DNA from 4 places in the Shewanella sp. MEBiC00475 genome. Region 1 is predicted to be linked to each of the others. Evidence: predicted binding sites of a transcription regulator. Region 1 holds the regulator's gene; each other region holds the start of a gene.
The links. The regulator sigma-54, encoded in region 1, starts transcription at its own class of promoters, with help from an activator protein. The targets are predictions, from matches to a motif close to GTTGGCACGNNNNTNGNNT.

Region 1 (8,317 bases):
TTGCGAAGTTAAAATACCTTAATAAAAATGACGGTATTGGATAATAGATCCTGGGGATCCAATAACGCCTTAACTTTAATGTTAGCGGTCTTCTTAACAGCTAACGGTGGAGCAATAAAGCGGCAAGGATGCAAGATATTTTGCGCTTATTATTAGAATGTTTGTTGCTGTGTATTATCAACTTGCTGGGGGACGAGTTGTTAACACGGTCAAACATCCTTGCCAAAACGGTTTGATTCCCTAACTTGCCATTGTGTGTAACTGTTGGCTGAGTTGGGTGATTTTTTGTTGTAAATGCTCTATTTCTGACACGATAGCGCTTTTACTTTCGGTTTTGTGAGCATCATTATGTCTTACCCATTTGTAAACGGTTTTAGCTGATACACCGTATTGCTTTGCTACGTCAGACAACAGTCTATTATGATTTTTGACTTCATTAATCACTTGTTTTTGTAAGTCTATTGGATACTGTTTCGCATTTGATATATTCATTAGAAACACTCCCTATTGGTTATTGATGCTTACCTGAACGAGTTTCTACTTCATCCCATTGACTACAACCAAGATGTGCTAAGAAAAAAATATTTTGACGACACTGTTTAATGACATTTTTCGCCATGAAATGTATCGACTTAATGTTACTATTTAAGTTTATCTTATTCATCGCCATCTCCTACAACTACTCTGATTGCTCAAAAATTAAACTACTACTTAGTGGGTATATATTCTTATATGGAAAGCTTGTGCCAACTTTATGAATTAATTTTACTTGTTGTTTATCAGTGCTTTATAAAATCCTATGAATTCATGATTTTATTTTGTTTATCTTGTTTGGTGCAATTGCACTAATTTGGTGAAAAATATTATTTTAAGCATTACGATGTCAACACAATTATTGGCTTGGAGTATGGATGAGAAATATGGCAAAAATAGGTCATGTTAATGACAATATGGGGACAAGGGTTATTAGGTTAATAGGGTACCAATTATTAACGGTTCAAAAACAAGATTTACACTGGTTTATGCATGACATTAAGTGTTTAAGCTCAACTCAGCCTAATAAAAATGAGTTCAATAGCTGTTTACTTTGCTAACAGTTCAGGGGCTGTTGTTCTTTCAAGGTTGTTTTTGCAGAGAATTGTTGGACCATGACTGAAACTGTGAATGACAAGGCAGAGGCTTTGTTGTGTGGTTATTCTACATAAAAAGTCGATAACACTGTCGAAATAGTCAGAAAATACTGCCCGATAGCCTCAACTAAAAGTGTTTTACTCTTTGTTGAGCGAGTATTTGTTAAGCGAGTGGTGCTTAAATTACTAGGGTGCAATGCACTAGCCTCGACTAAAACACTTTTATCTCGAACAAAATATAACCGGCTAAGATCAACAGATCCTAGTATCGGCTGACAATAGTCTCGTTATTAATGCGGCTTTTAATCGCTGAAGTAGCATTGTTAGCAAAATAAATGACAATCTTTACCCTGCTTACTTTCAAGGTTTTGTATTTATTTATCCTATCTCTTACCTCTAATTGAGCTTGATTCAGACTTCAATAGCAGCGATTGAAGTCTGAAATACCGCGACAGAGCATTTCATATATTGGACTATAAGCTCTAGTGTATTAAAAACAGTGTGGCTAGACCTAAAAATGCAAATAAGCCAACTACATCTGTCACCGTGGTGAGTACCATGCCACCCGCCAGTGCAGGATCGATGTTTAACTTTTTCAACATTATTGGGATCGTGGCACCAGCAAAGCCGGCTACCGTCATATTAATCAGCATTGCACTGCCGATTAACCCGCCTAACACTATGTCATCTTTCCACAACCATACCGCAATAAATACCAATATAGACCACATTAAGCCGTTTAATAATCCAATACTTAATTCTTTACCTATCAACCAACGGGAGTTACTTTGACCAATATGTCCCAGTGCAATACCACGGATCACCAGTGCTAAGGTTTGATTACCGGCAACCCCACCCATACTTGGTACTATGGTCATTAAAATCGCAATGGTGGCAAATTGCTCTAAGGTACCTTCAAACATGTTGCTAACTGATGAGGCAAGCAGTGCAGCGAATAAGTTAATCATTAACCATAGAGAGCGTCTCAGGGTACTTTTAAGCACTGGGCCAAAGGTATCTTCATCATCATCCATCCCCGCCATGCCCATCATTGAATGTTCGGCATCTTCACGGATTACATCAATAATGTCATCGATAGTGATCCGTCCAAGCAATTTTGCTTGTTTGTCGACCACAGGAGCAGATATCCAATCGAGTCGTTCAAATTTCTGCGCTACGTCTTTATCAGACATTTCAACGGGAATGCTTTCTAGTTCGGTGTCCATAATACTGCGGACAGTTACACTGGGGTTACATGTTAATAAATCGACCAACCTTACTCCGCCTAATACATGATCTTGGCGGTCGACCACATATAAAGTATCGGTAGAGTCGGGGAGATTTCCTCGTTGACGTAAATAGCGTAATACCACTTCGATATTGACATCTGGTCGTAACGTGACTGTATCGGTATTCATGATACTGCCAGCGGTATCTTCAGGGTAACGCAGTGCTTGTTCAACTCGATCTCGGTCTTGGCTTTTCATCGACTTGAGTACTTTTTTGTAAACCGTGTCAGGTAAGCTACGAAGAATATAGGCGAGATCGTCGGTGTCCATGCCGATTGTGGCTTGAGCAAGCTTTTCTGGAGTCATGTTGCTAATAAGTGAATCTTTTAGCTCTTCACCTAATTCGTCAAGAATTTCGCCTGTATGTTGCTGGTCAATTAATTGCCATAGCACTTGTCTATTTTTTGGCGGAGATGATTCAAGAATAAGGGCGACATCATTAGGCGACATGGTATGTAACATGTTGCGAGCGTGGACAAACATACCGCTGTCGAGTGCTTGGGCAAGTTGATTGAGGCGTTGTTCGGTAATTTCATTGTCTAGGTACTCTTTACCCATATATCTACTTCCTATTCATCACACAGCAATCATTTATTTCTCTGATTTTTCTGGCTCAAGTTTATTAGTTACAAAGTTGAAACCTATGCAACGAAAAATGGAATGCCTGAAGGTTTCTGTTGGGCGGGTTTCTATATCGCCGTATTATTTAATTAAACAATAGAGGTGTGCTTTCCGGATATCAAGCAACACCGGAGGTTACTAAAACGGGTATATTTTCGTCATCTTAAGCGCTAAACATTCACAGAGTAAAACAATACTTAATGTGATGGTATTGACTACCTGAGGTAAACATAAAGGCTATTCTTGTGAGGTGAATATGTAAATAATATTGTTGTGGCTACTGCGTTAGTATGAGGCTGAGGAGTTCAGGGCGCAACATCTAATATAGGCATATGGTTTGTGAGCATTATAGAATAGAAGCTAGTGTTACTGACATATTTAGCGCTAATCTTACATTTTGCGACTCTCTATTGCCGAGCTTCTAAGCGTACAAATTTAGCAACATTCATCAAATTTGGCATTAATGAGATCGCACACTGCGCTTAGGGCCGCTTCTGCATCTGGTCCTTCAGCTGTCACTGTGATCATTTTTCCAATTCCACTTTCGAGCATTAACAACCCTAGGACACTTGCTGCACTGGCACTTTTTTCATCTTGAATTAAGGTTATATTGGCATCAAAATCAGCTACTAGAATGGCTAACTTTGTCGCTGCGCGGGCGTGTAAACCTAATTTGTTTGAAATACTAACTTGGCGTTCAAGTTTGATCATTGATTCGATCCTATGTTCACTTAGCTGTTACTGCCATTTAAATCTAATTCTCTGTGGCGAACATTCACTGTATGTTTACTGCCTTGTCTAAATCGTTTTGCCAATTGATCGACAATATACACTGAGCGATGTTGACCACCAGTACAGCCAATGGCGATAGTAAGGTAGCTGCGATTGTTACGTTCTAAGTGAGGCATCCAAGTTTCGAATAGGTTTTCAATTTGCCAGATAAACTTATTAACTAATGGCTGGCGCCCTAAAAACTCTTGTACAGGTTCGTCTAAACCAGTAAATGGACGCAGCTCTATTTCCCAGTGTGGGTTGGGCAAAAAGCGTACATCAAACATAAAGTCCGCTTCTGTCGGCATTCCGTGTTTAAAGCCAAAAGATTCAAAGTTAATCACTAACTCTTTATCAACACTGCCTAGTAATATTTGCCTAACCTGGTCACTTAATTCGTAAATATTCAGTGCTGATGTATCAATATAATGGTCAACAATTTTTGCGATTGGTTCAAGTAAGCGTCCTTCTAGTTTGATCGCTTCTTGCAGTGAAATATGATTTTTAGATAGCGGATGTAATCGACGAGTTTCACTATAGCGTTTGAGTAGAACTTTATCATTGGAGTTTAAAAAGAAGCTGATAATTTCAGTGTCGTGCTCAAGCAGGGCTAATTGATTTTGAAGCACTTTACTTTGTTCATCAATGTTGCGTACATCAACACTGATTGCCACTAAATCATTACTACCTTTGAGCTGGGCTAATAATGTGCCAATAAGAGCTAAAGGCAAATTATCAACACAATAATATCCTAGGTCTTCCAATACTCTTAAGGCTACTGATTTTCCTGAGCCTGAACGTCCTGATACTATGACAAGTTTCATGCAGTGATAACCTGATAAAGTTCTGTTGAGTCGTGAGTTTTACGAAGCTGTTTCAATATTTGCTTGTCACTTAGTTTTTGGGCCATGTTCGATAACGTGCTTAAGTGTTCTTGGCACTGATCTGCCGGCACTAATAAAGCAAATAACAGATCAACTGGTTGGTTATCGATTGCATCAAAGGCAATGGGTTCTTCACACTTAATAAATATGGCAATGGGCTGATCGATAGACGTCAATCGACCATGAGGTATCGCGATGCCATTTCCTATACCTGTGCTACCCACTTTCTCTCTCGCTAAAAGGCTTTCAAAAACCTCTTGCGAAGATAGGGGTGGGTACTGGGCAGCGACTAAGTTGCTGATGAGTTCCAGTACTTTTTTCTTACTGCCCGGGGTGGCACAGGTAGTGCACTCCGGTCGCAGAATGGTACAAAGTTCCATCGTTAGTGTTGTGTATACTTCTGTTGGTGTTTAATTACCTGACGGTTGAGCTTATCGATCAGGGCGTCTATTGCAGTATACATATCAGTACATTCTGACATGGCAAACATCACTATGCCATCTGTGATTTTACTGGCTTTTGATCTTTGTTGTAACTTTTATACATTGAGCGCAACGTTTGCATTATGGCTCTGATCGGAGTGTCGTTCAAGCTTTGAAAATTTATCATGAATATATTCCGTTGCCTTGTAGGTTATAAACTCTTACGTTGGTTAGACGGTGGAATCATCATTGCTTCACGATATTTTGCAATGGTACGACGAGCAACGTTTATGCCCTGTTCAGCCAGAAGTTGGGCCATTTTACTGTCACTCAGCGGTTTTTGCTGGTTTTCTGCAGCAACTAATTTTTTGATAAAAGCACGAATTGCAGTAGATGAACATTCACCGCCATCGTCAGTGCTGACATGGCTAGAGAAGAAGTATTTTAGTTCAAACAGTCCTCGTGGGGTGTGCATGTATTTTTGGGTAGTCACCCGTGAAATGGTTGATTCATGCATTTCTACAGCTTCAGCGATATCATTTAATACCATTGGTTTCATGGCTTCTTCGCCATATTCAAAGAAACCTTGTTGAAATTGTACAATGCAATTGGCCACTTTGAGTAATGTGTCGTTACGGCTTTCAATACTTTTAATAAACCATTTAGCTTCTTGCAAGTGGCCTCGAATAAATTGACTATCCGACGGATTTTTACTGCTTCGCGCCATGGCGGCGTATTGTTGATTAACGCCAATTTTTGGCATGTTGTCAGGATTTAACTCTACAACCCATCGGCCATTTTTCTTTAGTACCGTAACATCGGGTATGACGTATTCGTCATCTACGGCAGTAATTAATAAACCTGGACGAGGATTAAGTGACTGGATTAGGGTGATAGCGTCACGCAACTCGTTTTCTTTTAGCTTTGTTTTACGCATTAACAATCTAAAATCACGCCCGGCAATTAAATCTAAATAGTCTTTAATCAGCAGACGAGCATTATCAATATGGGGGGTTGTGTTGGCATATTGCGCTAATTGGATGAATAAGCACTCGCTTAAATCTCTAGCCGCTACACCAACAGGATCAAAGTGTTGAATGCGCTTTAATACGGCTTCAACTTCATCTAGTTCAACGGTTTCATCGCCCATTGCTTCGAGAATATCTTCGGTACTTTGGGTTAAATAACCTTGTTCATCAACAGCATCAATGATAGCGGTGGCAATTGCTAAATCGGTCTCAGAAAAGGGAGTAAGATTTTTTTGCCATTCTAAATGCTCATACAGACCTTCGGTGGTTTCACCTTGGAATGGCATGTCATCGTCGCGCATGCTCGCACTGCCTGAACCTGACATTGGGGAGGCGGTATACACTTCGTCCCATGTCGTATCCATGGCTAGATCATCCATGGTTTCTTTGGTTATAGACTCTGCAGTGTCAACTGTAGAGGTGTCTTTTTCTTTATTAACGCTGCTGTTGTCACTAAAGTCGGTATCAGCTTGGTCTCGATTTTCTTTTGCGGAGTTTTTTGCTTCTGAAAACTCATCTTCTATTTCAAGCAATGGGTTTGAATCCAATGCTTGTTGGATTTCTTGCTGTAGCTCCAATGACGATAATTGCAGTAAGCGAATAGCCTGCTGCAATTGTGGGGTCATGGTTAAGTGTTGACCCATTTTGAGTTGGAGTGACGCTTTCATTTACCGCTTATCCCTAGATGATTTCCATAAAAATGACAATCTAAAATACTGTATTGATTGTTACATACATCAATGACATTTAACGTTATTTAGTTAACGTTCAACAAAACGAGTTAGATAGTTTAAAAGACCCGTAACTTAACTATAGCTTGAATTGTTCACCTAAGTACACAGCTCGAACTTGTTGATTGCTCAATACTTCATCAGGTGTACCTTCAGCAATTAAATTACCTTGGCTAACAATATAGGCCCGCTCGCAAACATCTAACGTTTCACGAACATTATGGTCGGTAATTAATACCCCTAAACCGCGACTTTTCAGTTGTTGGATAATTTTTTTAATATCAATAACTGAAATAGGATCAACACCAGCAAAGGGTTCATCGAGTAAAATAAATTTTGGATTAGCAGCTAATGCGCGTGCAATCTCAACGCGACGACGTTCTCCACCCGACAACGACATGCCTTGATTATCGCGAATGTGGGTAATGTGGAATTCTTCTAGCAAATGCTCAAGTTGTTCAATTCGTTGGTCGTTGTTGAGCTCTTTGCGAGTTTGCAACACGGCCATAATATTGTCGTGTACAGTGAGCTTACGAAAAATGCTGGCTTCTTGCGGTAAATAACCAATACCTTTACGGGCTCGAAGATGCATTGGATCGGCGGTGAGATCGTCATTATCAATTAAGATCCGACCTTTATCGCTTTTTACTAAGCCGACAACCATATAAAATGTGGTTGTTTTACCCGCCCCATTAGGGCCTAAAAGACCCACTATCTGGCCAGTTTTAACCGTTAAACTAACATCTTTAACAACTTGACGAGCTTTATAGCTTTTAGCTAAATTTTCAGCGGTTAAGGTTATTTGGGTCATTGTTTGTTCTGCTTGTTAACAGGGATTTCAGGGAGTTTTTGCTTCGGCGCGGTTTCATCTTGGAAGTTTTCAGGTTGAATAATCGTGATGACCCGATCTTGTCCCTTACCTGTACTTTCAGCTATCAACTCTTGTGCATTGATATTGTACTTAATTTTGTTACCAGTAACTTGGCTTCCTGATTGCTCAAGCTTGGCATTGCCTATTAATGTGAGCGTGGTGCTGGCAAGATCATAAGTAATTTCGTCGGCACTGGCGGTACCTATTTGGCCGTCATCTAATTCTTGTGAAAACGTTGCCGGCGAACCAGTGGCGATAAGTCTTTTACTGGTGCTGTTTTCGGGGGTAAATGCCCGCAGCTGATCAGCATTGATATTAATCGAGCCTTGAACAATGGTAACCGGGCCATTAAAGACAATTTGATTGTTTTTAATGTCGGCAGACTGGCTTACTGCGGCAATTTTTAACTCCTGCATAAGATCACCTTGTTTAGCCATGGCAGGCAAACTCAGTAGGCAAAGTATGCTACTTAATAACATAACATTGGCGCGAGTGTGGAGACGATTAATGTGGCTCATATTTCCCTTCTACCTGGCTGAGTAGCGATAATTTTTGCGAATTCAAGTCTGC
Region 2 (8,317 bases), 230 kb from region 1:
GATAGAGCGTTAGCTAACAGCATCATAGATGAAACGTTATGGTTTAAAACGAATTTAGCCCTCACGCTAAGTGAATATAATTATTACTTAATTAAAAAAAATGGCCAAATTAGCTGTAACTTTTCATCCTTATGCGATGAGCATTACAGTAAGCTCTATAAGCAGTTTCAAACCTTGCGATTACAGCACAATATTGCTGAAATATTGCCATTAAATGATGATGGCAAGATGTGCTGGGGGCTGCCTTTTGGCACAGAATCGACCTTATATGAGTGTATTATCCTACTTGATTCACCCTCAGGGCATGAGTCACACCATATTAGCGCTCTGTATTTCAAGTTAATGTATCAGTTAAAAAGCTTCCAGTTTTCTGAAGTGTCTTCCCAACTCAATGCGGCTCAAGTATGGATCCGTGACGAGATAGAGGAAATTTCGCGCTTACAACAATTGATGTTACCAGACAAAGGTATTGAGCTTAGTTCTGTCAGAATGGCTTATACCTATAAAGCAATGAAAGGTGCGGGTGGTGACTATTTAGATATAGTTGATATTGGTAAAAGTCGTCCAGATTCCCAAGGCGATGTAGGAATGATTATTGCTGATGTATCAGGGCATGGCCCTGCTGCTGCTGTAGAAACGGCGATGATAGATGCTATTTTACGTACTTTTGAGCCTAAAGATTTAAACAGCACATCTTCAGAGGTGCTTAATTATATTAACCAACACTTTTTTACTAAAAAGCCCCGTGGCAGTTTTTTAACTGCCACAGTGTTGCGTTATAATTTCAAAGAAAAAGAACTTATTTATGCTAATGCCGGCCATCCTCATGCGTATTTGAAAAAAGCTAATAGGCTGGTAGCCCTAGATCAAGGTGGAATTCCGATTGGGGTACTGCGTGAGCAAAATTGGGATACTTACCGGGTTAGTGTTGATGTGGGTGATATCTTGTTTGTGTATACAGACGTGGTCATCGAAACACAAAATGCCCACAAAGAATTATTTGGTTTCGATCGCTTAGAAAAAGCAATCAGCGCAGCACCTGATGAACCCGAGGCGATGCTGGAGTTTCTAGAGCAGCAAATGAAACAGTTTTGTGGTTTTTCTGAATTTCAGGATGATTTGACCATGTGCGCTATCCAGTTTATTTAAGCTTAACTCACTCGACAATGTTTATAATTATTGGGATAACGAGTGGGATGATGATATGCCGTTTTAAATGATTGAATAAGATTAATTCTACCGGTTAATAAAAAGCCCTGACCTAATGGTCAGGGCTTTTGCTTATTGGGCTATTAAGCGGTTAATGCTTCAGATGGGCCAAAGAATTCATAATGAATTTGGTTTTCTGGTACACCTAAGCTGGTGGCGATGGCCAATGCGGCTTTCATAAAACCAGTCGGGCCGAGCAGGTAGAATTCTACATCGCGGTCTGCAGGTAACTGTTCTGCAATGAGTGATGCATTAATAAACCCTGTTGCATGGGGTTGGCAACCTTGTTCTGGCTGGCTGTATATGTACAGCGGCTTAATGTGGTTGTGGGCAGTAGAAAGTTGATCGACATGCTGTTTAAACGCATGGACATCGCTATTAATGGCCGCATGAATAAAGCGAATATCGCGGCCTGAACCTGCTTCAGTATTCAGCATGCTTATCGCAGGAGTAATCCCTACACCGCCAGTGAGTAAAATTAACGGTTTGGTGTTTTTACGTAAGGTGAAATCGCCACTTGGGGCACGTAATTTTACTTTATCGCCTAACTTAATATTGTCATGTAAGTGATTAGATACCACACCATTTGGCTCACGTTTAACGCTAATTCTTAAGTAATCTTTACCGGCAGCATCAGACAAGCTGTAGTTACGACGCATCGATACACCGTCAATATCGTCAAATACTAGGGTTAAAAACTGTCCGGCTTCAAAGCTGGGTAAGCCGTTATCATCAGCGGGTTGGAAGTAAAAAGAGGTAATAACCGAACTTTCATCTACACGTTTAACTAATGTGAAGTCACGCTCGCCGCGCCAGCCACCGGCTTTCTGTTCGTTATCCGTGTAAATTGATTCTTCGGCAGCAATCAAAATGTTGGCTAATTGGCCGTAAGCTTTGGCCCAAGCGTCAAGGACTTCGTCTGTTGCTGCATCACCGAGTACGGTTTTAATTGCCTGCAATAAACAGCTGCCAACAGCGTCATATTGTTCAGGCAAAATACCCAATGCCACATGTTTTTGAACAATTTTACTGACAGCTTCACTCAAATTACCTAATTCATCAATATTGGCACCGTAAGCGATAACAGCGTTAGCAAGTGCTTTAGGTTGAGTGCCTTTGCCTTGGTTAGTTTGATTGAAATAAGGCAATACTTCTGGATGCTGTACAAACAGTAATGGGTAAAAATGACTGGTGATATCATTAGCGTAAATTTGCAGTGCTGGCACGGTAGCCTTAATAATTTGAACAGTTGCAGTGTCTAACATTCATGATTTCCTTTTTGAATATAAAATAGCGATAAGCTTCAATCAATTACCTTGTATCTCTAGACATTACACATAACGTGCCAATGTTTATCAACCTGATTTATAAAGGATAAAATCTCTAAAGGTTAATTTGACCTAGATCAATAAGTATGTCAAATTAACCTAAATTAGGTTGATTTGACTTGTTATGAATATTGTTCCCTTTATAGACATTGTAGAAGACTTAAATCGTGACCTGATAAAATCGGAACGATACTTACGGCTGATTTTAGCGATTCAGCGCGCTATCCCATGTGATGTGGTGGCCTTGTTGAAACTTAAACATGACCACTTAGTGCCAGTAGCCGTTGTAGGGTTAAAGCAACAAGCTCTCGCCAGACAGTTTTCGATTAACCACCATCCACGTTTACAGCAGATTTTGGCTAACCCACACATTACCCGCTTTGATGCTGAATCGACACTGCCCGATCCCTACGACGGTTTAGTCGATGATGGTAGTGAACAATTACACGTGCATGATTGCATGGGCAGTACCATTTTTATTGATGGTAAAGCTTGGGGCGTTTTAACCCTAGACGCGATGAAAGCGGGTAGCTTTGATTCGCTTAACCCAACAGAAACCCGCGCTTATATTGCTGCTGTGGCTGCTGCTATTAAAACCAGTGAACATATTGAAGCGTTAGAGGTTCAAGTTGAGCGCAACCATCAAGTGGCTCAACACATGTTAGCCACAACGGGACCGTCGACTATTATTGGTAATAGTGCCGTCATTACGAATTTATTGTCAGAGATAAATACCGTTGCCGCCAGCGATCTATCGGTATTAATTACTGGTGAAACTGGTGTGGGTAAAGAGCTGGTTGCCAAAAGTATTCATCAGCAATCACGTCGCAGTGAGCAACTGCTAGTGCAAATTAACTGTGCAGCATTGCCAGAAAGCATTGTTGAAAGTGAACTATTTGGCCATGTAAAAGGCGCATATTCTGGTGCGGTAAGCGATCGTCGTGGCCGCTTTGAATTGGCTGATGGTGGTACGTTATTTTTAGATGAGGTGGGTGAGTTACCACTTGCGGTACAGGCTAAGTTATTACGTGCATTGCAAAATGGTGAAATTCAACGTGTCGGTAGCGACAATATTATTGTGGTGGATGTCAGAATTGTGGCCGCAACCAACCGTAATTTACAGCTTGAAGTCAAAGAAGGTCGCTTTAGGGCAGACTTATATCATCGCTTGAGTGTATACCCTCTTCCAGTGCCGCCATTACGTGAACGTGGTAAAGACGTTATTTTGCTGGCGGGCTATTTTTTAGAAAAAAGCCAACATCAGCTTGGGGTCGCTAAACTAAGATTACAACAAACAGCAATTGATCAGTTAACGCAATATCATTGGCCTGGTAATGTGCGCGAGTTAGAGCATGTGTTAAGCCGTGCTGCACTTCGTGCCACTAGTGAGCAAGGGCGTCATGCCAGTATTATTAGTATCAGTCGTGTTCATCTCGGGTCAGAGTTCGTTGTGAGCCATTCTGTAGCACCAGCGATAGCCGAGATTGATAATACCAGCGACACTAATGCCGCTGCCGCATTATCGCAGGTATTAACTCTTGGACTACGAGATTCAACCGATGAGTACCAACGACAAATCATACAAACAGTGTTAGCGAACGAACGAGGTAATTTAGCCGCCGTTGCCAGGAGTTTAAAGCTAGACAGAAGTAATTTAATCCGCACCATGCGCCGCTTAGGACTTGACCCCAATACGGCATATTAAGAGTGAAGTATCCAAAACAGTGGCGTGAGCGGTTAATCACCTCATCTGAAGTCATCTCGTTCAGAAGTCATGACGATTTGAGATTAATTAGAATATTTTTTATTCAGAAATTAGTTCCAGTAAATCCAGGTCAATATACACTGGGTTAATTAGAGTTACATAAAGGATTGATGTGATGCAAAAAAGTAATATAGGTAATATCGCGCTGATTGTTGCCATAGTCGCTGTATTGGTTGCTGCTTTAATGGTGTTTGGCTCTTCACTGGGATTGTGGGAGCCGATAGTCGGCTTTATAGCCAGTCGTAATTACAATAACCTGTTGGGGTATGTGGTAGTGGTTGTCGCACTGGTAGCATTGGTTATCACTCTTGTTACTAACAGTGGTACTAAGGGAAAGGTTAAGTCGATTGTGGCATTATTACTTGGCATGGGCATATTGTCGCCAAGCATTATCGCAATGGTGGGCAACCCTGTTAAATACCCACCTATTCACGATATTACTACCAATATTCAATCGCCACCGCAATTTGAGTTTTTAACTGACAGCCGGATTGGAGCGAGAAATACTTTGGTTTATGGTGGAGAAGATATCGCCGCGCAGCAACGACAAGTTTTCCCTAATATTCAACCTATTACGTCAGATTTATCGGTTGAAGCGGCTTATCAAAAGGCATTAGCTGTCGCGAAAACCATGGGTTGGACGATTGTCCATCAAGACCCAAAAGCACTGCGCTTTGAAAGTACGGCAACAACGCCTTTTTTCAATTTTGCTGACGATGTTGTGGTTGTTGTGTCTACATTAGAACGGGGCAGTCGCATTAATTTACGCAGCGTGTCGCGGATTGGCAAAGGCGATGCGGGTGTTAACGCAAAGCGAATTCAAGAATTTAGTCAACTTTTCAGCCAATGATTTAGCGTTTGTGTTTCGCGCTAGAATATACAGATTGTTATCTATAAAGGGAGCGTGAACGCTCCCTTTTGCTTTAATCTGTTGAGGTTTATTAAATCTATTTTGCAGGCTGAATGATGTATACAAAATTATGATTTATCGAGACTAAATGACAAGGCTAAATCATTATTTATTGAATATGTTCCAAAATAATGTGGACTAACTTTTCGTAATCACCCGAAAAATGGTGTCCGCCTGACATTTCGACAATATGAAAGTTTTCAGGGTTTAATTGGCTACATGTGGTGAGTGGTTTCTCATCGATACCGTACACACAAAGAATATTTTGGTCGGTGAGTTTCTGCATTTCTGGTATCACGGCTAACTCAGTATCATGATTATTTGCCATTAGCCAGTCGCTAACATGAAATTGAAAATCGACAGTTTTCGACTGGCCAAGTACCACCATTTCTTTTACCAGGTTTTTCTCGCTTATGGTTAATCCATTTCTCATAAAAGGTAATACATCCGCTCCCCTAGAGTAGCCAATAAGTATCACTTGTTTTCGACTCCATAGGTTTGTGTAGTATTTAATAACATTGCCAAGATCTAAGGCTGCTTGTTCGGGTGATTTGCGATTCCAAAAATACTGTAATGAATTGAAACCAACAACCGGGATCCCTTGTTTATTGAGGCTTTCACCAATTGACTTATCTATACCAGCCCAACCGCCATCACCGGTTAATATAATCGCAAGTGGCTGGTTTTTATTGCTGGTGGTCGGTAATTCAATGAGGGGTAAATCATTTAAGCTGTCTGGCTTAATAGTGGCATCAGTTTTCAATTCTTTAGCCGCTAATTGATTAAATGCTTGCTGAAATTGGGAAAACCAATTTTCTGTAACCGCAAATCCATGGCCAACTTTGGGTAACATCACTATGTTTCCATTACCGACTTTTTCAACGTAATCTTTGGTGATTTGAGCATTACAAACTTGATCATTCTCTCCTTGTAACGCAAACCAAGCACTCGGTAACTGCTTATTGATATCGAATAAGTAGTTATTTTTAAGTTTAGGGTCCTTGCGCCATGAAAGACTTCCATTGCCTTGACATAGCGGTTTATCCAGCAGCAAGTCAGGGCAGAATCCTAAACTAATTCCGCCTTGAAATGTGTTTGGAGGTGACTGAGCCAGTACGGTATAAACTAATGTTGCACCAGAAGAGTACCCAACTAAAACGGGGAGGGAGTATTGTCTAAACTGATATTTTTGCTGTAAATATTGGCTAAGTGATTCAAAGTCTGCAGCGGGATAAGAGCATTTTCCTTTTTCATTACCAATGACTTTTAAGTAATGGGTAATATCAATCGCTGCAACCATTGCCCCAGTTGTGGCTAACTGTTTTACCATATCGATAAAACCGATATCCCAGCCACCATCGCCGGACACAAATAACACTAACTGGGTTGGTTTTTGATTATGATTGTAAATATGGATGTCGCCAAACCCACCGTAATTAACGATTTCCTGTTGTTCTGCTTGCACCGCACTAGAGATTATTAATATCAGTATGAAAATCAGTTTACTCATTTCTTCAACGCTCCCATGAATGTTCCACCAGAGATTAAGCTTGTTATGCTGAGCATTACCGGCAGTAAACTTAAGCTGTTTGGTAATGCTAAATAGCGAGATTCCCAAGTAGGGTCAAATTTTTCTTTATAACGACGTAATCCTTCAAAGTTATATAATTCACAGCCGCTTTCGAAGATAATATGGCCAACTTTGTGCCATAGCGGTGCTAATTCATGGGTGTCTAATCCAGATAAAGGTGCCATGCCCATATTAAAGTGTTGATAGCCTTGCTCCTTGCCCCATAGCATCAATTTTATGGTTAACCACTCCATCACGCCTGTAGGTGCCTCATCTGTGAAACGCATTAAATCGATGGATAACTCATTTTTATTGTCTGTTTGCCATAAGTTAGCAAAGGCCACAATGAGGTCATCTTTTTTTACAACGGCGCAAGGAGTTTTTACAATGTAACTTTCATTGAAAAATCCCAGCGAAAATTGTTTTTCGTGGGTCGATTTATTTTCTAACCATTGATCAGAAACGTTTTTTAACTCCACTAAATGTTCAGAAACCTGCGAGCAATTTAACACTTCAAAACTGATATTTGACAGTTTTTTCATCTTATTATCGGCTTGGCGTAAACGACTACGGGAAGAGCCTTCTAAGCTAAATTCAGTAAGATTTACCTTACCTTCTTCTCCTAGTTTGATGATCACTAATCCCATGTCTAAATAAAAAGGTAGGTTAACTTTAGATATTTGATAGCATGCCAACTTAGCCGATTTTTTATCCGCCATATCTCGTAACTGCCATAACAGATCTTGTTGTTGTATTGGGCAACCGACTGGATCACCCATGACGATCCAATATTTAGCCGTCACGCCATACATTAGAAACGATTGGTTATCCTTACCGATTAAAATGAGTTTATCGCCAAGTAAGGCTAAGTGAGGGTTAGTGTCATTGGCGCCTTTTATTAGAGGCAACAATGTTTGAAGCAATTCTGGACGAGGGGCTACATATCTAGCTTTGGGGCTACGCAATAATTTTAAGGCTATATAAGCGATTAAAATAGCAATAATAATAATGCTTGAGCGCAAAAAGCGTGATACGTCGTTACTAAATGCAAACTGCCACCATAATCTATTATGATATTCGACGTGTTTAAATGAAAAAAAACCGATCCAAATTGTTGATACAGCTATCAGTATTATAAGAATAAACCACGAGTTAGAAAAGGCGGAGTCGATAAGTGTAGACTCTCGATAAAAATGTGATCGCGTGGGTAACATCAACAATAACATGGTGCCAATAATGAGTGCTTCTTGCCAATCGCCTCCTTTAGTTAATGACAATATAACGCCGGCGCAAAGTAGTGTAATAGATGCATAGTAAGAGGCATTTACGCGCCGTCTTACAGCCCCAGCCAGCAGTAATAACAACATCCCCACAATACTGTTTAATATGTATGATATTTCAACCACAGAAAGCGGAATAATTTTTCGCAATCCATTCATCACTTGGCTATCACTTGGCGTCGCACCTGAAAATAGCATTATTCCGCCAGCAAGCAGCATCAATAACCCAAAGACTTGTGGAGTATTTTGGGTGAT
Region 3 (8,317 bases), 810 kb from region 1:
ATCTGCAAATTCGGCACGAGATTCTTTAAAACCAACGGTATTGACGTTCGCGATGTTATTCGCAGTAGTGTTTAAGTCTTTTTGCGCGGCTGCGATACCACTGAGTGCGATGTTAAATGACATAGTTCACCTCTCACAATTAATTCATTTTTAATATGACCAGTTTTATAATGCTGGCCGTATTATGTTTCGGATACTGCGAGTACGTCAGATAACTTAATTCCGCCTACTCCACGCAAATTCAAAATAGCGCCGGTTGCCGTTGTGCCTAATGACACGCTGGCAACATGGGCATAAGTCGATACCGCTAAATCTTCCGATGTTCCATCGACTTTACCGCTGGCCTTAATGGCATAATTACCCGCTTCAACAGGTTCACCATTTTTGTCTAAACCATCCCAAGTAATATCAACATTGCCGCCTTCGCTGCCATCAACATTAAAACTCTTAATAAGCTGGCCGGACGCATCTTCCACCCTAACCGTAATAGACTCGATTGCTGATGGTGTACTAATCACCGCTTTAATTTCAGGGCTTTCAGTCGATATAGCACCAGTATCAGAAGGAATAAGTACCTTACGCCCTACTAAGCTAGAAGCTTGTAATGCTTGGCTTGAGCTCATAACAGTATTGAGATTAAGAATTTCATCATTAAGATTTGAAATACCATCTACTGTTGAGAATGATGCCATTTGCGCAATCATTTGGTCGTTGTCAACGGGTTCAAAAGGATCTTGCATCGATAACTGCTGACTGAGTAGAGCAAAAAAATCTTCTTGCTGTAACATCTGATCATTAGCTTCAGGGATCGCACTCTCTTCAGGTAAACGGATGCTATCTAGAAAAACATTACCTGTTGTAGTCGTCGTTGTATTTGTCTGTACCGAGCTTTTTGTTGCCGCGCTGGTATTAGAAGCACTACTGCTCTGCTGTGGTAAAGACTGACTGTAAGCATTAACGAGGCTCATTGTTACCTCCTTGAATAATCATACTATTTACCCATCCTTATGGTCTGTTGCAACATAGTCTTGGTTGCATCAGCCACTTGAACGTTCATTTGATAAGAGCGTGATGCAGAAATCATATCAGCCATTTCTTCCATCACATTGACATTGGGTTTGTAGATAAACCCTTCATTGTCTGCCATTGGATGGTCGGGTGAATATTCTTTTTGCAATGGTTTGTCACTTTCGACAATGCCTTTTACATTGACGCCTGGCGAACTATTTTGCTGGCTATTCGCTTTTAGCATTTCGGCTTCGAAAATTGGGTGACGTGCGCGATAGGTTTTATCTGCGCTGCTTGAAACAGAGTCAGCATTAGCAATATTACTGGCGGTAGTATTCAAACGCACTGACTGCGCAGACATACCCGAGCCAGATACATTTAAAATATTAAATAAACTCATAATTAATCACCTCGTAATGCTTTACGCATGCCAGAAAATTTACTTTCAAGAAAACCTAATGACATTTGGTATTCGAGTGCATTTTGCATAAATGCTGCTTGTTCTTTTTGCGTGTCGACAGTATTACCGTCACCAGTATCGGCTTGATTGGGTACACGATATTGAACATGCTGTTGGCTTAATGCCGTTAAATCAAAATGTTTTTCTGTTGTTTGGCTCATACTTAAGCCATTTTGATGCGTGCTTGCTGCTTTCATTGCAGAAGCAAAATCAACATCTTTAGCTTTATAATGAGGAGTATTGGCATTGGCAATATTACTTGAAATCACTTCTGCTCTTTGAGCTCGTACGCCCAATGAGTATTGGTGAACACCTAATGCATTATCGAAATTAATCGCCATAAAATTGCCTCCATCAGCTAACTGATAGGAATAAAGCAAAGGTTATGCCAACAATTTGGTTTTCGGAACGAATTAAAGATAAAAACAAACATGCCGACGAATGCCGGCATGGTAAATAGATTAAGTTATTATTTTATCTATACTTTCTTTTGATAATAAATACCAGGATTACAGCGAACCATATTAAATTCATCGCTCAAACCCGCAAGAGATTCTGACGCTCCCAAAAATAATATACCTTTAGGATTAAGTGCGGCAGCAAATTGCCGCAAAATTTTAGTTTTTGCCTCTGGCCCAAAATAAATCAATACATTACGGCAAAAAATAATGTCGTATCTGCCTAATAAACTATAATTTTCAAGGAGATTATGCGCCCTAAAATTAACTAAACGCTTAACATTATCTTTCACTTTCATATTGCCAGACGGTAAAGCATCAAAAAACTGACGTTTACGTTCTTCAGACAAACCGCGAGCTAGGGCTAAACCATCATATTCCGCATTCTTGCAGCGTTCTAACATTGAAGGTGACAAATCAGTTGCCTGAATAGCTACCCCACCAGGCAAAGCACCAGGTTTACGCTGCTGATATTCCAACACCGTCATGGCTAAAGAATAAGGTTCTTGCCCAGAAGAGCATGCCGCCGACCATATTTTTAATGGTCGACCAAGCTTACTGTACTCAGGTAACAGAGTATTGTGCAGTAATTCAAATGGATAACGGTCTCGAAACCATAAGGTTTCATTCGTCGTCATAGCATCAATCACTTCAGTGCGTAAATGACGTTCTGTCGGTTTCATTGACTTTTTAACCACCTCAGATAAAGAAGGTAAATTATACTTTCCCATCAGTGGTGCTAAACGACTGCGCACTAAATATTGTTTATTCTCACCTAACACAATACCGCTATGCTGCTCTAAAAACAGCCTAAATTGATTGTACTCTGCTTCAGCAAGTGATTTATCTGTCACATTATCTTCCTAAATATACGAACCTATGAGCTAAAATATCAATATTGGCTTTATAAGCTCAAATGTTTGTTAACCGCAGCGGCTAATTCATCGGGATTAAACTTGGCAATAAAGTCGTTAGCCCCTACTTTCTCTACCATTGCTTGGTTAAACACACCACTTAATGATGTATGCAATACCACTTTTATATTCTTTAATTTTGGATCATCGCGAATTTCTGCCGTTAATGTATAACCATCCATTTCAGGCATTTCAATATCAGAAATAATAAGCGGGATTTCAACAGATACATCATCCATTTCAGCCGCTATACTTTTCAGTTTAAGTAACGCTTCTTTACCATCTTTAGCGGTATCGATTTGCAGATTTAAAGATTCTAATGAGCGAATAATTTGTTTACGAGCCACTGTTGAATCATCAATAACCATAATATGATAATGTTGATCTCTATCAATGGTTAATGTTTCATTGACCTCTTTACTGATAGAAGTCTTAACCGGTGAAATTTCATCGAGAATTTTTTCAACATCTAAAATTTCAACCAACTCGCCTTCAATCTCAGTGACAGCGGTTAAATATGAAGAACGACCAGAACCTTGTGGAGGAGGCATAATGGCTTCCCAGTTCATGTTGATAATACGTTCAACAGAACTCACTAAAAAGCCTTGAACACTTCGGTTATATTCTGAAATGATAACAAAACAATTTTCGGTCGATGTCAGTGGACGCCCGCCTGTTGCCGCACTTAAATCGATAACAGAAATGGTTGCTCCACGGATATGAGCAACACCTTTAACATAACGATTTAATTTAGGCAGGGTGGTCAGTGGTGGGCATTGCAACACCTCTTTCACTTTAAACACGTTAATCCCAAATCTTTGGCGGCCATTAAGCCTAAACAATAGCAACTCTAGTCTGTTTTGCCCGACAAGTTGAGTACGTTTATTTACTGATTCTAAAATGCTCGACATAAAACAGCCTTGTAGTTAACGGTCACCCAAAAGGATAATTTGTTCTTTGAAATTATAATAAACCTAGGTTTAACATAATACGGTTTATGTGTTTCTCTACTGATGACAAGTTCAACATGAGTATAAACTATCACCAACCTAGCGAATACTTATCAATTGATCGAATCTAAAAGTGGGCATGTAACTTGCTTAAACTAGCATTGGTTCATACTCGCAGAAAACCGACACTTTTTTGACGAAAGGATAATGTTATTGTCATATCCTTAGGCTATTTATTCTTAACTTCTTACATATGCCGAGATAACTCGCATATTATTCATTTTTCAAAGTATAGGTGTATTCTGGCAAAACAAGCTAGTATCTTCATTATGAAAGTATTTTTTTTATGTTTTTTGTGCTCAATAACCTTTTTTTCGCCAGTATTTGCTAGCGAAGAGATAGTTACACCTACATTATCGACCATTTATACCTTAGCTAAAGAGATGGTAGCCAAAAAAATTGACGCTGACTCAAAAGCTAAGATAGAAATTACCCCACAAAATCTTGAGGGCAGAATAAACCCACCACGGTGCTACCCACCAATAAATGTGGAACTCGCCAGCGAAAGAGCAATTAGCCGTAATAATATGGTGAAATTAAGCTGTGATAGCCCTGATTATGACTACCCATGGCAAATGTACATCTCAGTTCGAGTCGAAATAAAATATCCTGTCGTAGTCGCAAACCAGTTACTTTCTAAAGATCAAATCATTGCTCAACATCACTTACAGATAATGTATGTCGACCAATATAATTTAAAAGGCCAATATTTTTCTAACACATCTACATTAATAGGTTCACGAGTACAACGTCGTGTTAGCAAAGACTCGCCAATATTGACCAATAATCTGTGTTTTGTTTGCAAAGGTGATACGGTTTCGATCTATGCTAAAACGGCTAATGTTCAAATAAAAACCCTAGGCGAAGCATTGCGAGACGGTAATATTGATGAAGTGATCAGAGTGAAAAATAGTAATACCGGTAAACAATTTGATGCTGTGGTAATTGGCGTTGGCGAAGTTGAAGTAAGAATGTAAAATAAAGCTAAAGTTTTCCCTTAGGGTGTCGATAACCTGAATGGAAAACCTGATTCATTACGCTGGAGCCTCCCATGGCAATTGACATTAAGCATAACACTGCTAACAATACACAAATGCGCACTGCTCGTGATACGCAGTCTGCTGCGCAATCTAAAACAACTGCAGCCCCAAAATCAGCTGCACCGGTTAAAACAGATTCCGTCAGCATTACCTCTCAAGCTCAACAGCTTCAGGGTGCACAAACGAAAATGGCATCGCTACCTGAAGTAGACCAAAAAAAGGTCGCGGAAATTAAGCAAGCTATCTCTGAAGGACGCTATAAAGTTGATCCTGAAAAGCTAGCAGCGAATATTGCCAGTTTTGAAGCAGAGCTAGGCAGTTTATCGTTTAATAAAGAGTAACCGTTAAACGTTACTCTTTAATTTGTTTTAACGACACACAAACAATAGGTGCAACCTTGCATTATAGTGAAGTGTTAGCTAAGAAAACTTAAGAGTAATTTATGACCGTACTAAATGAAAAGCCAAATGGACAGCTACACGATGAACTTCGTGGACTATTAGACACCCAGAATAAAACGTTAGTACAGCTAAGACAGCTTATTTCTGAAGAAAAATCGGCATTATCAAAACAAGATGCAGACAAACTGCTAGCACTTTCTAAAGACAAAACTCAATGTTTATTCAACATGAAAATCACAGACGAAAAATTAGCAAATCACCCACAACACAATCTGCTTACAACAGATGCTGAACTGGCACAACAAGTCGCGCAAGCTAAAGCTATTCTTGCAGAGTGCAAAGACATCAACAGCCAGAATGCCAGCTTGATTGAGCTCAATATTGCCAGCCTCAATCGCTTTGCCCAAGCATTACAAGCCAGCCGAAATGCTTCAAGTTTAACCTATAATGGCAAAGGTAAAACGTCTACCATTTCAACTCTCGGCAATGACTTTTCAGCCTAATACTTACCTATTAGCACTGCGACCTCGCGACTCTCATTTAATTACTTTTGTAGCATGCGAAAAGCCTAGAGTCGAAGACGCTTCGCGGCTAGATGCTATACAATCGTAGCAGCGTAGCGACCTAGCTAGATACTGCGCCTAGCATTGCTTCACGTAAACTTTGTTGTGCAGATTCTTCACCTAACCAAATCTTAAGTAATGCCTGACGAAAAGCCTCACCCACTATCTCGCCCTGAACCTGACCATTTTTAATGCTGGTCACGCCCTTGCCTTTTTGAGTCACAAAAGTAAATTGATCACCTTCAACAATTTCATCAGCAAATAGCTGTGTAAAATGTTCAATGTCTTTGGCAATAAAATGCGTGTCATTGTCGGTAGCTGCCTCAAATCCTTCGGTTATGCCGTTACGCATTTTGTTTGAAGAGATCATTCCTGAAGTGATAGTTAACTGGATCACCGCTATAGGTTGAGCAAGCACATCTTCTAGAGTGTGCATTTTTGTCGGCAAATACAAACTACCTACATATAAATCCATAAAAAACTTACTGCGTATACCTGCACCATTCAATACTAATGGCTGCTCTGCAGCAGTCATTTTCTCTGCTACATCAACATCTGCAATCATGCTAGCTTGTGCAAACAACGGCAGCATTAACGATAAGCTCAATCCAATTGAAGCTAATAATTTCATATAAACTCTCTAAAAAAACTGTAATACAAACGGATACAACTTAGGGCGGGTTAATTAACCGCGAACGCCTAATTTATATTGACCATTCTGTAGAAACATTAATGCTTGCTTATGTTTTGGGGAGATAAGAATTGGGCCATCATCAAAAAATAAAAAGCACTTCCAATTACGTACGAATACATCCCAGCGAGTTTCAACTATTTGGTACTTTTCATAGCAAAAATACACCACCGCATCATCGGGCCATTGAATATGCGCACTAATCGCTTCAGGCATCGCATTGTCATTAGAATCCCAGGCTGATTGCCAATGCTCAGTTTCTGTCCAAGCATCTTGCTTTGCTGGCCAGTCACCTTTTTCAAACAGCTCTGCACGACTGCTCTTATTGCTTATCCACTTATCCCACACTTCCATAGCACTTTTATCAGTCAGTGGTTTAATCAAGGCCTTATCATCATCTGATACAGGCAAATCTTTATGGTTAAAAATCCACTTACGCTTATAAAGATCAAACGGAATATATGAATATGACAAACAATTGCTCCTAGCAACAAAAATGAAGCACAATTATAACGCTAAAGCTGATCAGACTGCGATAGCGAGAGAGATAAATGATGTGGAGATTGAAGAAATATTAAAGCTGTAGTTAAAAAATACTGATACTAGTAAATATCTCAATTCTGGGAAGGGCAATGAAGTAAATAAGATGATTATAAAAGAGTGAAAATGAGCATAGAAACAGTTTATATGGTCTCCCCACAGGGACTCGAACCCCGATCGGCCGCTTAGGAGGCGGCTGCTCTATCCTGTTGAGCTATAGAGAGACCCAGTGATTATACTGAGTTTATAATTGAATTAAACCTTTTAAATTTAATTGCTTGATTAATAACCAACTAATGTATAATAGCTTAGTTCTTAATCTTTAATCTTTAGTTCTTAGTTCTTAGTTCTGAACTCTCAACTTTTAATCATTAGTTCTTAATCGCAATGTCGTTCACTTGAATATTGTCAGCACTGTCGATGCCGTCAAAAATTGCAGTTGAACTGTCTTCAGTAACTTGTTCAATAACCACATTGGCACGGCTTTTTGTAGCGATGGCGCGCATGGAATTGAATCTGTCTGGGATATTTTTTTGTAATACAATTTGGAATTTATCACCCATTTTGACGCCATTTTTACGACCTAAGTTGATGATAATACGATCCCCTTGTCTGGCAACAATTTGGCCTAGTAATGGACGACAATTTAACTGTTTATCCAGGGACATCACACTTTGTTGTAAAACATCACTAATAGCCTGACCATAGGAAGAACGCCAAAAGCGTTGGTTAGCAGGAGAAACTATTTCTTGTCTTTCAAACTCCCAAGGCGCTGATGTAGCAAACGATTCTGACCACACAACTTCGCCACTGATACCATGATAAAGAGTTAATTTTATCATGAATTGCCTAAGCGGATCATCGTCTACCAACCCCATATAACTGCTTTGTACCGGTTCAGTAGAAATATCAATAATTTCTGGTTGCAATACATATTGGCTGTCGGTGATTTCACCTAACCAACTGGGAATACGGTAACCCTTAAAATTTACTAATTGATTGGTGTTATCAATTTTTTCGTCGGCGTGTAATCGAGCGAAACTGTACCGAGATTGAGCGTTGATAATTTTGCCTAAATGTTCAGTGACCCGTTGTTCAAAGTTGGCCAATTGGCCATAGCGTAACTGAGCGCGTTCTTGTAAATAGGCTTGTGGCAACATAATGGCGGCTTTGAGAGACTGGCTTTTACATTGTGCATCGGGTTCTTGCTCACCAAGTTCTAATTGTAAAAC
Region 4 (8,317 bases), 1.3 Mb from region 1:
ATTATTAGGTTGCGGGCGTCATTGTGGTAGTTGTAACAGTGAAGTAAAGCAGTGTGCCAAGCAAAGTTGGCTGGATGCATTATCGTACACAGAAATTGAACATCAACATGCAGTAGAAGAGGAAGTTGCCTAATGAATAGCGTAGACGCAATGATAAAAGGTCATCAGCCAATTAACTCTTTAGGCAGTATTACTGATGGATTACATACCCGTGAACTGCAAGCTGGCGAAGTCGCCATTGTTGGCGCTGGTTGTGGTCAGTTGGATTTGATGACCATTAAAGCTGCTCGAATTGTCGCCCAAGCAGATGCATTAGTGTTTGATAGCCTTGTGAGCAGCGATATTTTAACGTTGGTGACGCCATCTTGTCAGCGCCACTTTGTTGGTAAACGTTGCGGCCAGCCAAGTGTTAAGCAAGAAGATATTAATACATTATTACTGAGTTTGGCTCAGCAAGGATTAAAAGTAGTACGTTTAAAAGGCGGAGACCCACATATTTTTGGCCGAGGTTCTGAAGAGGCGCTTTACTTGGCACAGCAGGGGATCCGGTCACAGTTTATTGCCGGTGTTACCGCGGCGTTAGGTTGTGCATCAAGTACAGGTATTCCATTGACTTTTCGTGGTATGGCGCGCAGCGTAACCTTGATAACTGGCACTAAGATGACCGATGTCGATAATGTAAATGCGCCTACGCAGTGGCAGGCATTATTAGCGGCACAATCGACATTAGTATTTTATATGGGTAAAGAACAAGCCGCAAGAATCTCTATTGGGTTACTCGATACACTATGCGCAGCTGATTTGCCGGTGGCATTCGTTACCAATGGCGGTAGAGCAAACCAAATTGTTACTTATGCAACCGTAGACTCTATGTCTGATGCCGCGTTAACCATTAAAGACTCTGGACCAACATTAATCATTATTGGTGAAGTGGTGAGTGTCGGGCAACAGCTTGGTGCTTTACTCGACGATATTGATTTTGCTTCACCACAGCCAGCTGATGAGTATGAGGCACTTTATGCCTAAAATTGGCGAGTTAACCCTGACATCAGTCGATGAGTTTGATTTTCGGTTATTGATAAAAGCCTTGGGTAAGGGTGAGAAAGGCTCGCGGGCATTAACTTTTGCTGAGGCCAGCTTATTGCTTGAAGGTTTTTCGAAAGGGAAAGCGACTCGGGTACAGATGGCGAGTGCCATGATGTTAATGCGCGTTCGTGGTGAAACGACAGAAGAAGTCGCTGGAATGGTGGCTGGTTTACGCCATACGTTAGACCATGATTGGCGTTCATTAGCTGTTGACATTGATTGGCCTGTGTATGCGGGTAAGCGTGAGCAGTTACCTTGGTTATTGTTGGTGGCTAAATTATTAGCTAGCCAAGGTATTCGTGTCATGTTGCACGGCGACAGCCTAGCGTTACCACATCGCCGCCATGTTGAATCTTGCTTAAGTGCGGTAAATATTGCTTGTTGTACTACCCCAAAAAGCGCTAATGCGGCATTGCAATCAGATAACATTGTTTATGTACGCGCAGGTGACTTAGCCCCCGTGTTAGATGAGTGTCGTCAATTACATCAAGAATTAGGATTACGCAGTTTAATTCAAACTGCAGTGCGTTGTATCAATCCTGCAAATGCGCCGATAAGTCTGCGCAGTTATTTTCATCCAGGGTTAGATAATTTGCACCAAGGTATTTGTGAGGTGTTATTTGCAAACGGTGAATATCATGATGGCAGTATTGCTATTTTTAAAGGTTTACAAGGCGAAACAGAATGTAATCCAAGAGTGTCGACTACGATAACTGTCGTCAACGGACAGACAGATAATATAGCGGTATTGAGCTTATCTATTCCTACGTTATTAGAAGGCTTTTCTGGTGCAAAAGTGGGTCAAGCAGAATTGTCGAGCGAGATTCTTGCGCTGTTGTGGGGCGAGAAGCAGCCATTTGTAAGCAGTGAACTAACAGCATTAATGTCGCGCACCATGATTGAGCAAGCGCTTAGCAGTATTACGGCCACTTTGGCTACTGTGTTGCTATTACTGAGTCGTAAATCAGCTATGACAGAACCCAATACAACTGCAATTATTACAGCAGAACAAGCAGTTGATTTAAGCCTGAAATGTTGGGAAAACCGTTTTAATACAACAGATAGTCCACTAAAACAATGGCGGAGCAGGGAGTTTTTATGCGCAGTTTAATATTTTGTGATCCGAGTTTTTCTGCCGTGCCTGTAGTCGATTGTGATGTGGTGCAGTATCAAGCTTGTATGGCGGCATTTGGACATGTCACTGTGCTGACTTCTGTGAGTCAAGTTGAGCAACGATTACATCAACAAACATTTGATACCTTATTGGTATTAACTGACACATTACACGGTCAAATCCAAGGGCTAATTCAACGTACATTAACAAGTAAGCCTATGGTGATAGTTGTCAATGCCAAAACCTGGCAGCAGACAGCGTTAACCGATTTACTTGATTGTGGCCGCATTACTTTTATCCCAGAGATGTTAACGGTAAATCGATTAACCAGCGTGATAAGTTTGGCCCAAGCGCGTTTTGATGCTGCCAGTAAAACCTTAGCTGAATTTAAGAAATTGGATGATGAAATTCGCAGTATAAAACTGCTCAGTCAGGCAAAATTAATTGTCATGGCGCAAGGATTTGATGAAGCTAAAGCACATCAGATTATTCAACAACAAGCGATGCAAAAAGGGTTGTCTTTGGCACAAATGTCGGCACAAATTATTGCCGTGGCCAGACCGCAAAAAAGTCCGTTGGCACCAGAGACTTTAGCTGTGAGCAATAATGGTGCGCCTCATGTTGGTGCGATTATCCCTAAAGTGGACAAGTTATCGTCACAACGTAAAGGTTGTTAAGTTTTAATTTAAGGTAAATCAATCAATTATAGTTTTTTATTTGTTGGCATAAAGCCTGCAACATCACAGTATGATACTGAATGTCGATAATGGTTTTAAACCATTTATGTTCAAACAGTAAAATTTAAAAAATCGGGATTGTAACTGGCAATGGCGCCAACTCTTTAAGCGGAGTTGGCGCCATTTTGTTTTTTTACAGTCCGTGGCATGAAGGAGTAGGATATGGCAGTCTCAAAACCCAAATTAGTGGTCGTCGGTAATGGCATGGTAGGTCATCACTTTATTGAGCAATTGTGTAGTTTAGGGCTTAATAAAACGTTTGATGTACATGTGTTTGGAGAAGAGCCTCGTCCAGCCTATGACCGAGTGCAATTGTCAAAATATTTTGAGACCGGTAGTGCCGATCCATTAATGTTAACCAGTGCACAAGACTATCAAGACTGGGGCATTTCGCTTCACTTAAACACCCCTATAACCGCAATTGATATAGCCTCTAAAACGGTCACGAGTGCCCAAGGTGATAATTACCATTATGATCGACTCGTACTGTCTACAGGATCATTTCCGTTTGTGCCTCCGATTCAAGGTAACGATCGCGCTCAATGTCTAGTCTATCGCACCATTGAAGATCTTGAGGCCATTCAAGCTGCTGCGCAAAATAGCAAAGTTGGGGTTGTTGTTGGTGGTGGATTATTAGGGTTAGAAGCCGCTAATGCCATGAAACAACTCGGAGTGAAAACCCATGTTGTTGAGTTTGCGCCACAATTGATGCCCGTTCAGCTAAATGACAAAGCGGGTGATTTGTTGTGTAGTAAAATTGAACAACTCGGCGTGAGTGTTCATACATCAAAAGCCACCACCGCGATTATCGACGGTGAAACGGCATTACATAGAATGACCTTTAATGATGAATCTTATCTTGAAACTGACATGATTGTCTTTTCTGCCGGTATTCGTCCACAAGATTCATTAGCACGTGTTTCAAATATCAATATTGGTGAACGTGGCGGTATTGAAGTTGATGATTACTGCTTAACCTCTGCGCCAGATGTCTATGCTATTGGTGAATGTGCATTATGGCAGCAAAAAATATTTGGTTTAGTGGCTCCAGGTTATCAAATGGCCCGTGTTGTGGCTTCCCATATTGCCTCATTAGCATCAAATACTGTTTCACAGTCATTTACCGGTGCAGACATGAGCACCAAGTTGAAGTTGTTGGGTGTTGATGTAGCCGCAATTGGTGCTAGCCGTGGTTTTGATAATGCACAGTTTGTTGAGTTATCTGATAACCAAGCGGGCATTTATAAAAAATTATGGTTAGACGAAACCGGTAAATTTTTAAAAGGTGCGGTGTTAATTGGTGATAACAGCGATTACAGTCGCTTGCTCGATGCCTATTTATCTCAAGACGAGATTGAAGGTTCTGCGGTTGAGTTATTGCTAGCCGGTGCTGAAAATGAAGCTGATTTAAAAGACACTTCTATTGTGTGTTCTTGCCATCAAGTAACCAAAGGTGACATCGTCGAGTCTGTTAATGCGGGTAACCATAAAATAGCCGAGATTAAATCATGCACTCGCGCAGCATCGGGTTGTGGTGGTTGTGCGCCGTTAGTTCAAAAAATTATTGATCAAACGTTGCAAGCTGCAGGGCTCGATTTTAATGCTGGGATTTGTGCCCATTTTGATCATGACCGACAAGCCTTGTATCACTTATGCCAAGTGGAAAGCATTAATGATTTTAATACCTTAATCACTCAGCATGGCAAACCTTCTGCCAGTGGCCACAAATATGGTTGTGAAATTTGTAAACCTGCAGCCGCATCTATCTTTGCCAGCCTACAAAATCATTATGTGCTGGATCAAAATCTTGGCCATGTACAACTTCAAGACACCAATGATGCTTACTTAGGCAATATCCAAAAAGACGGTACTTATTCTATTGTACCGCGAGTAGCTGGTGGTGAAATAACCCCAACAAAACTCATCGCTATGGGCCAAATTGCCCAAGAATATGACCTGTATACCAAAATAACTGGTGGACAGCGCATTGATATGTTTGGTGCACCGCTATCGCAGTTACCTGAAATTTGGAAAAAACTCATTGATGCTGGTTTTGAAACTGGCCATGCCTATGGCAAATCACTAAGAACAGTTAAGTCATGTGTTGGCAGTACTTGGTGTCGTTATGGCGTACAAGATGCAGTCGGTTTCGCTATCGATTTAGAAAATCGTTACAAAGGCTTACGCAGTCCGCACAAATTAAAATTTGCAGTGTCAGGTTGTACTAGGGAGTGTGCAGAAGCTCAAAGTAAAGACATTGGGATTATTGCAACCGATAAAGGTTGGAACTTGTATGTTGCCGGAAATGGTGGCATGCGTCCTCGTCATGGTGATTTATTTGCTACCGATTTATCCACCGAAGACCTATATAAGTACATCGATCGTATTTTGATGTTTTATGTCAAAACCGCTGACAAATTACAGCGGACTTCTACTTGGATGGACTCTTTAGAAGGTGGTCTAGCTTATTTACAATCAGTCGTTATTGATGATGTTTTGGGGATCAACTCGACCTTAGAGCAACAGATGGATCATATTGCCGCCACATACCAATGTGAATGGAAAACCAGTCTTGATCAACCTGAGTTTTTGGCTCGCTTTAATGAGTTTGTTAACCCAAATGATGCACCAACAGCAGATGCTAATGCTTATCAACGTATTCGAGATCAACGTTTCCCTAGCATTAAAGATGCTGGGGCAGGAACGATTGCCGTTAAAGATATTACAGATGATATCGAACAACCCGCAGTGGAGGAATTAGTATGAGTTGGATAAATGTGTGCAGCGAAGCAAACATGCCGAAAGGCACTGGCGTAGCGGCTTGGGTAGCGGGTCGTGCAGTGGCTATTTTTAACCTCGGTAATGACGGTTTGTTTGCCCTTGATAATATCGATCCTGCTAGTGGTGTGAGCTTGTTAGCCAGAGGGTTGATTTGTGAAATTGACGGTGAGCTTTGTGTTGCTTCGCCTCTCTATAAACAACATTACCGTTTGGATACGGGACGTTGTATTGAAAATGATGATTTAGTCGCTAAACCATTCGACATTAAAACTGAACAAGGCAATGTTTTTGTCTTAGCTCAGTCATAAAGGAGGCAATATGAGTGCTGAAAAATTTAATCTGTTTTCTTTTCGCGGTAAAATGAAAATAATGCATTTGAGCTGGATGGCCTTTTTTATTACTTTTGTGGTGTGGTTTAACGCCGCCCCGTTAGTCAGTGTGATTGCCGACAGTTTAGGGCTAACTAAATCGCAAATTAAAACCTTGTTGATCCTCAATGTGGCGTTAACCATTCCCGCACGGATTATCATTGGCATGGTTACCGATAAATATGGTCCAAGGATCACTTACTCAGCATTGATGGGAATTTGTTCTATACCTTGTTTTATGTTTGCAGTGGCAGATACCTTTGAGCAATTAGCCTTGGCACGTTTTCTGATTGGCTTTATTGGCGCCGGTTTTGTGGTTGGTATTCGTATGGTGAGTGAATGGTTCCCGGCTAAAGAGTTGGGTACTGCAGAAGGTATTTATGGTGGTTGGGGTAACTTTGGTTCTGCCGCTGCAGCCTTTACTTTACCTGCCGTTGCACTTGCTTTTGGTGGCCCTGACGGATGGCGCTATGCCATTGGTATTACCGGTTTAATGAGCTTATTGTTTGCGTTTGTGTATTACTTCAACGTTACCGACACCCCAAAAGGTTCAACCTACTTTAAGCCGAAAAAAGGTGGTGGCTTAGAAGTGACTAGCAAAAGTGATTTTGTACTACTGATCATTATGAAAGTCCCTATGTATGCGACGTTAGCCCTGTTGGGTTGGAAGTTGTCTCCTGCAGGTGTGAGTATGTTTACTCAAGATGTCACTTATCTTATTTATCTTGGTTTAGTCGTGGTATTTGTGTTTGATTATTATCAAACGTATCAAGTGAACAAACACTTGTTTTCAATTGAAGTCCCAGAATTTGAACGTTATGAGTTTAAGCAAGTTGCTGTATTGAATATATTGTATTTCACTACGTTTGGCTCTGAGCTTGCCGTTGTGTCCATGTTGCCACTATTCTTTGCCGAAACGTTTGAACTGGGGATGGCGCAAGCTGGTATGTTGGCTTCAAGTTATGCCTTTATGAACCTCATGTCTCGTCCTGGTGGTGGTTGGTTAAGTGATAAGTTTGGTCGTAAAACTACCTTGCTTATCCTCACTGCGGGTCTGGCTATCGGTTATTTATCGGTCGCGCAAATTGATTCATCTTGGTCATTAACTTTAGCTGTAATGGTTGTCATGGCTTGTTCGTTCTTTGTTCAAGGTGGCGAAGGTGCTGTATTTGCTGCAGTACCTCTCATTAAACGCCGTTTAACGGGTCAAATAGCCGGTATGACAGGAGCTTATGGTAATGTTGGTGCCGTATTTTTCTTAACGGTTTACTCGTTAGTGTCTACTCAAGTGTTTTTCTATGTGATTGCAGTGAGTGCCATATTTGGCTTTGTGACATTATTTTTTATGAAAGAACCCAAAGGTCATATTGCTGAAGTAAACGAACAAGGTGAAGTGACGTTAATCAGCGTAAGTTAATACTTGATTCAAATGATATTTACAGACGTTGTGATTAAAACTCAAACTGCTTATATTTATGCAGTTTGAGTTTTTATGTAACAAACTTTTTAACCAAACAACGAGAGCTTATATGGCTGAAAAGTCGTTAGAAAAAACACTGGATAATGATGATATGCTTCCTTTTGCAGCAACATTGCAGCTTGTTGTTGGCCAAGCTTCCGAAAAGGGCCGCAAGTTACAAAATGAGGATGCAATAGGAATTCGTATTCCTTCAGGGATACCGCTCATGTCGAAGGGTGTTGTGAGTGTGATCAGTGATGGTGTCAGTACCGCTGAGGGGGGCGCACATGCTTCAGCCATTAGTGTCAGTAACTTTCTAGCGGATTACTATTCCACTCCAGAGACGTGGAGTGTACAAACATCGAGTACTAAAGTATTAACTGCATTAAACCGTTGGTTATATGGATTAGGGCAAGATTATCGGGATGCTAGGCGCGGTTTTGTATGTACCTTTAGTGCATTGGTGTTTAAGTCTTGTTCTGTGCACATGCTTCATGTGGGTGATTCGAGGATTTATCGTTTTCGCCGTGGTGAGTTACTTCAATTAAGTCATGATCATAGTGCCAATATTAGCTCATCAAACCAATATCTTACTCGAGCATTGGGGATGGATGTAAAATTAGATGTTGATTACAAAACCTTGTCGGTAGAAGTCGATGATCTGTATTTAATGACAACTGACGGAGTTCATGACCAATTAACTGAGTTTGCCATACATCAAGAGTTAAGCGCGTTTTGCCAATTATACCCGCAACTAACAGATGATTTATGT

Region 2: hmpA (NO-inducible flavohemoprotein) is a predicted target of sigma-54. The motif match lies at 2,541-2,559, and genes of this name have one in related genera.
Region 3: flgB (flagellar basal body rod protein FlgB) is a predicted target of sigma-54. The motif match lies at 1,843-1,861, and genes of this name have one in related genera.
Region 4: nirB (nitrite reductase large subunit NirB) is a predicted target of sigma-54. The motif match lies at 2,920-2,938, and genes of this name have one in related genera.

The regions. Positions count from the first base shown of each region.
Region 1 covers NZ_CP039928.1:2,819,597-2,827,913, forward strand. The annotation lists gene FCN25_RS12460 (transposase) at 241-492, opposite strand; gene FCN25_RS20935 (hypothetical protein) at 512-664, opposite strand; gene mgtE (magnesium transporter) at 1,613-2,977, opposite strand; gene FCN25_RS12475 (HPr family phosphocarrier protein) at 3,476-3,751, opposite strand; gene rapZ (RNase adapter RapZ) at 3,772-4,635, opposite strand; gene ptsN (PTS IIA-like nitrogen regulatory protein PtsN) at 4,632-5,075, opposite strand; partial or broken gene raiA (ribosome-associated translation inhibitor RaiA) at 5,078-5,332, opposite strand; gene FCN25_RS12495 (RNA polymerase factor sigma-54) at 5,329-6,813, opposite strand; gene lptB (LPS export ABC transporter ATP-binding protein) at 6,956-7,687, opposite strand; gene lptA (lipopolysaccharide transport periplasmic protein LptA) at 7,684-8,265, opposite strand; gene lptC (LPS export ABC transporter periplasmic protein LptC) at 8,252-8,317, opposite strand, start outside.
Region 2 covers NZ_CP039928.1:2,588,020-2,596,336, forward strand. The annotation lists gene FCN25_RS11445 (PP2C family protein-serine/threonine phosphatase) at 1-1,149, shown strand, start outside; gene hmpA (NO-inducible flavohemoprotein) at 1,293-2,474, opposite strand; gene norR (nitric oxide reductase transcriptional regulator NorR) at 2,662-4,242, shown strand; gene FCN25_RS11460 (DUF1499 domain-containing protein) at 4,418-5,152, shown strand; gene FCN25_RS11465 (AcvB/VirJ family lysyl-phosphatidylglycerol hydrolase) at 5,322-6,722, opposite strand; gene mprF (bifunctional lysylphosphatidylglycerol flippase/synthetase MprF) at 6,719-8,317, opposite strand, start outside.
Region 3 covers NZ_CP039928.1:3,633,576-3,641,892, reverse strand. The annotation lists gene flgE (flagellar hook protein FlgE) at 1-123, opposite strand, end outside; gene flgD (flagellar hook assembly protein FlgD) at 183-968, opposite strand; gene flgC (flagellar basal body rod protein FlgC) at 992-1,408, opposite strand; gene flgB (flagellar basal body rod protein FlgB) at 1,411-1,809, opposite strand; gene FCN25_RS16255 (protein-glutamate O-methyltransferase CheR) at 1,947-2,780, opposite strand; gene FCN25_RS16250 (chemotaxis protein CheV) at 2,831-3,751, opposite strand; gene flgA (flagellar basal body P-ring formation chaperone FlgA) at 4,120-4,827, shown strand; gene flgM (flagellar biosynthesis anti-sigma factor FlgM) at 4,902-5,231, shown strand; gene FCN25_RS16235 (flagella synthesis protein FlgN) at 5,333-5,794, shown strand; gene FCN25_RS16230 (chalcone isomerase family protein) at 5,916-6,485, opposite strand; gene FCN25_RS16225 (DUF2947 domain-containing protein) at 6,540-7,019, opposite strand; tRNA gene FCN25_RS16220 (tRNA-Arg) at 7,234-7,309, opposite strand; gene FCN25_RS16215 (flagellar assembly protein FlgT) at 7,457-8,317, opposite strand, start outside.
Region 4 covers NZ_CP039928.1:4,086,980-4,095,296, forward strand. The annotation lists gene FCN25_RS18120 (molybdopterin-dependent oxidoreductase) at 1-133, shown strand, start outside; gene cobA (uroporphyrinogen-III C-methyltransferase) at 133-1,026, shown strand; gene FCN25_RS18130 (glycosyl transferase) at 1,019-2,197, shown strand; gene FCN25_RS18135 (ANTAR domain-containing response regulator) at 2,185-2,877, shown strand; gene nirB (nitrite reductase large subunit NirB) at 3,100-5,703, shown strand; gene nirD (nitrite reductase small subunit NirD) at 5,700-6,026, shown strand; gene FCN25_RS18150 (NarK family nitrate/nitrite MFS transporter) at 6,037-7,503, shown strand; gene FCN25_RS18155 (bifunctional protein-serine/threonine kinase/phosphatase) at 7,616-8,317, shown strand, end outside.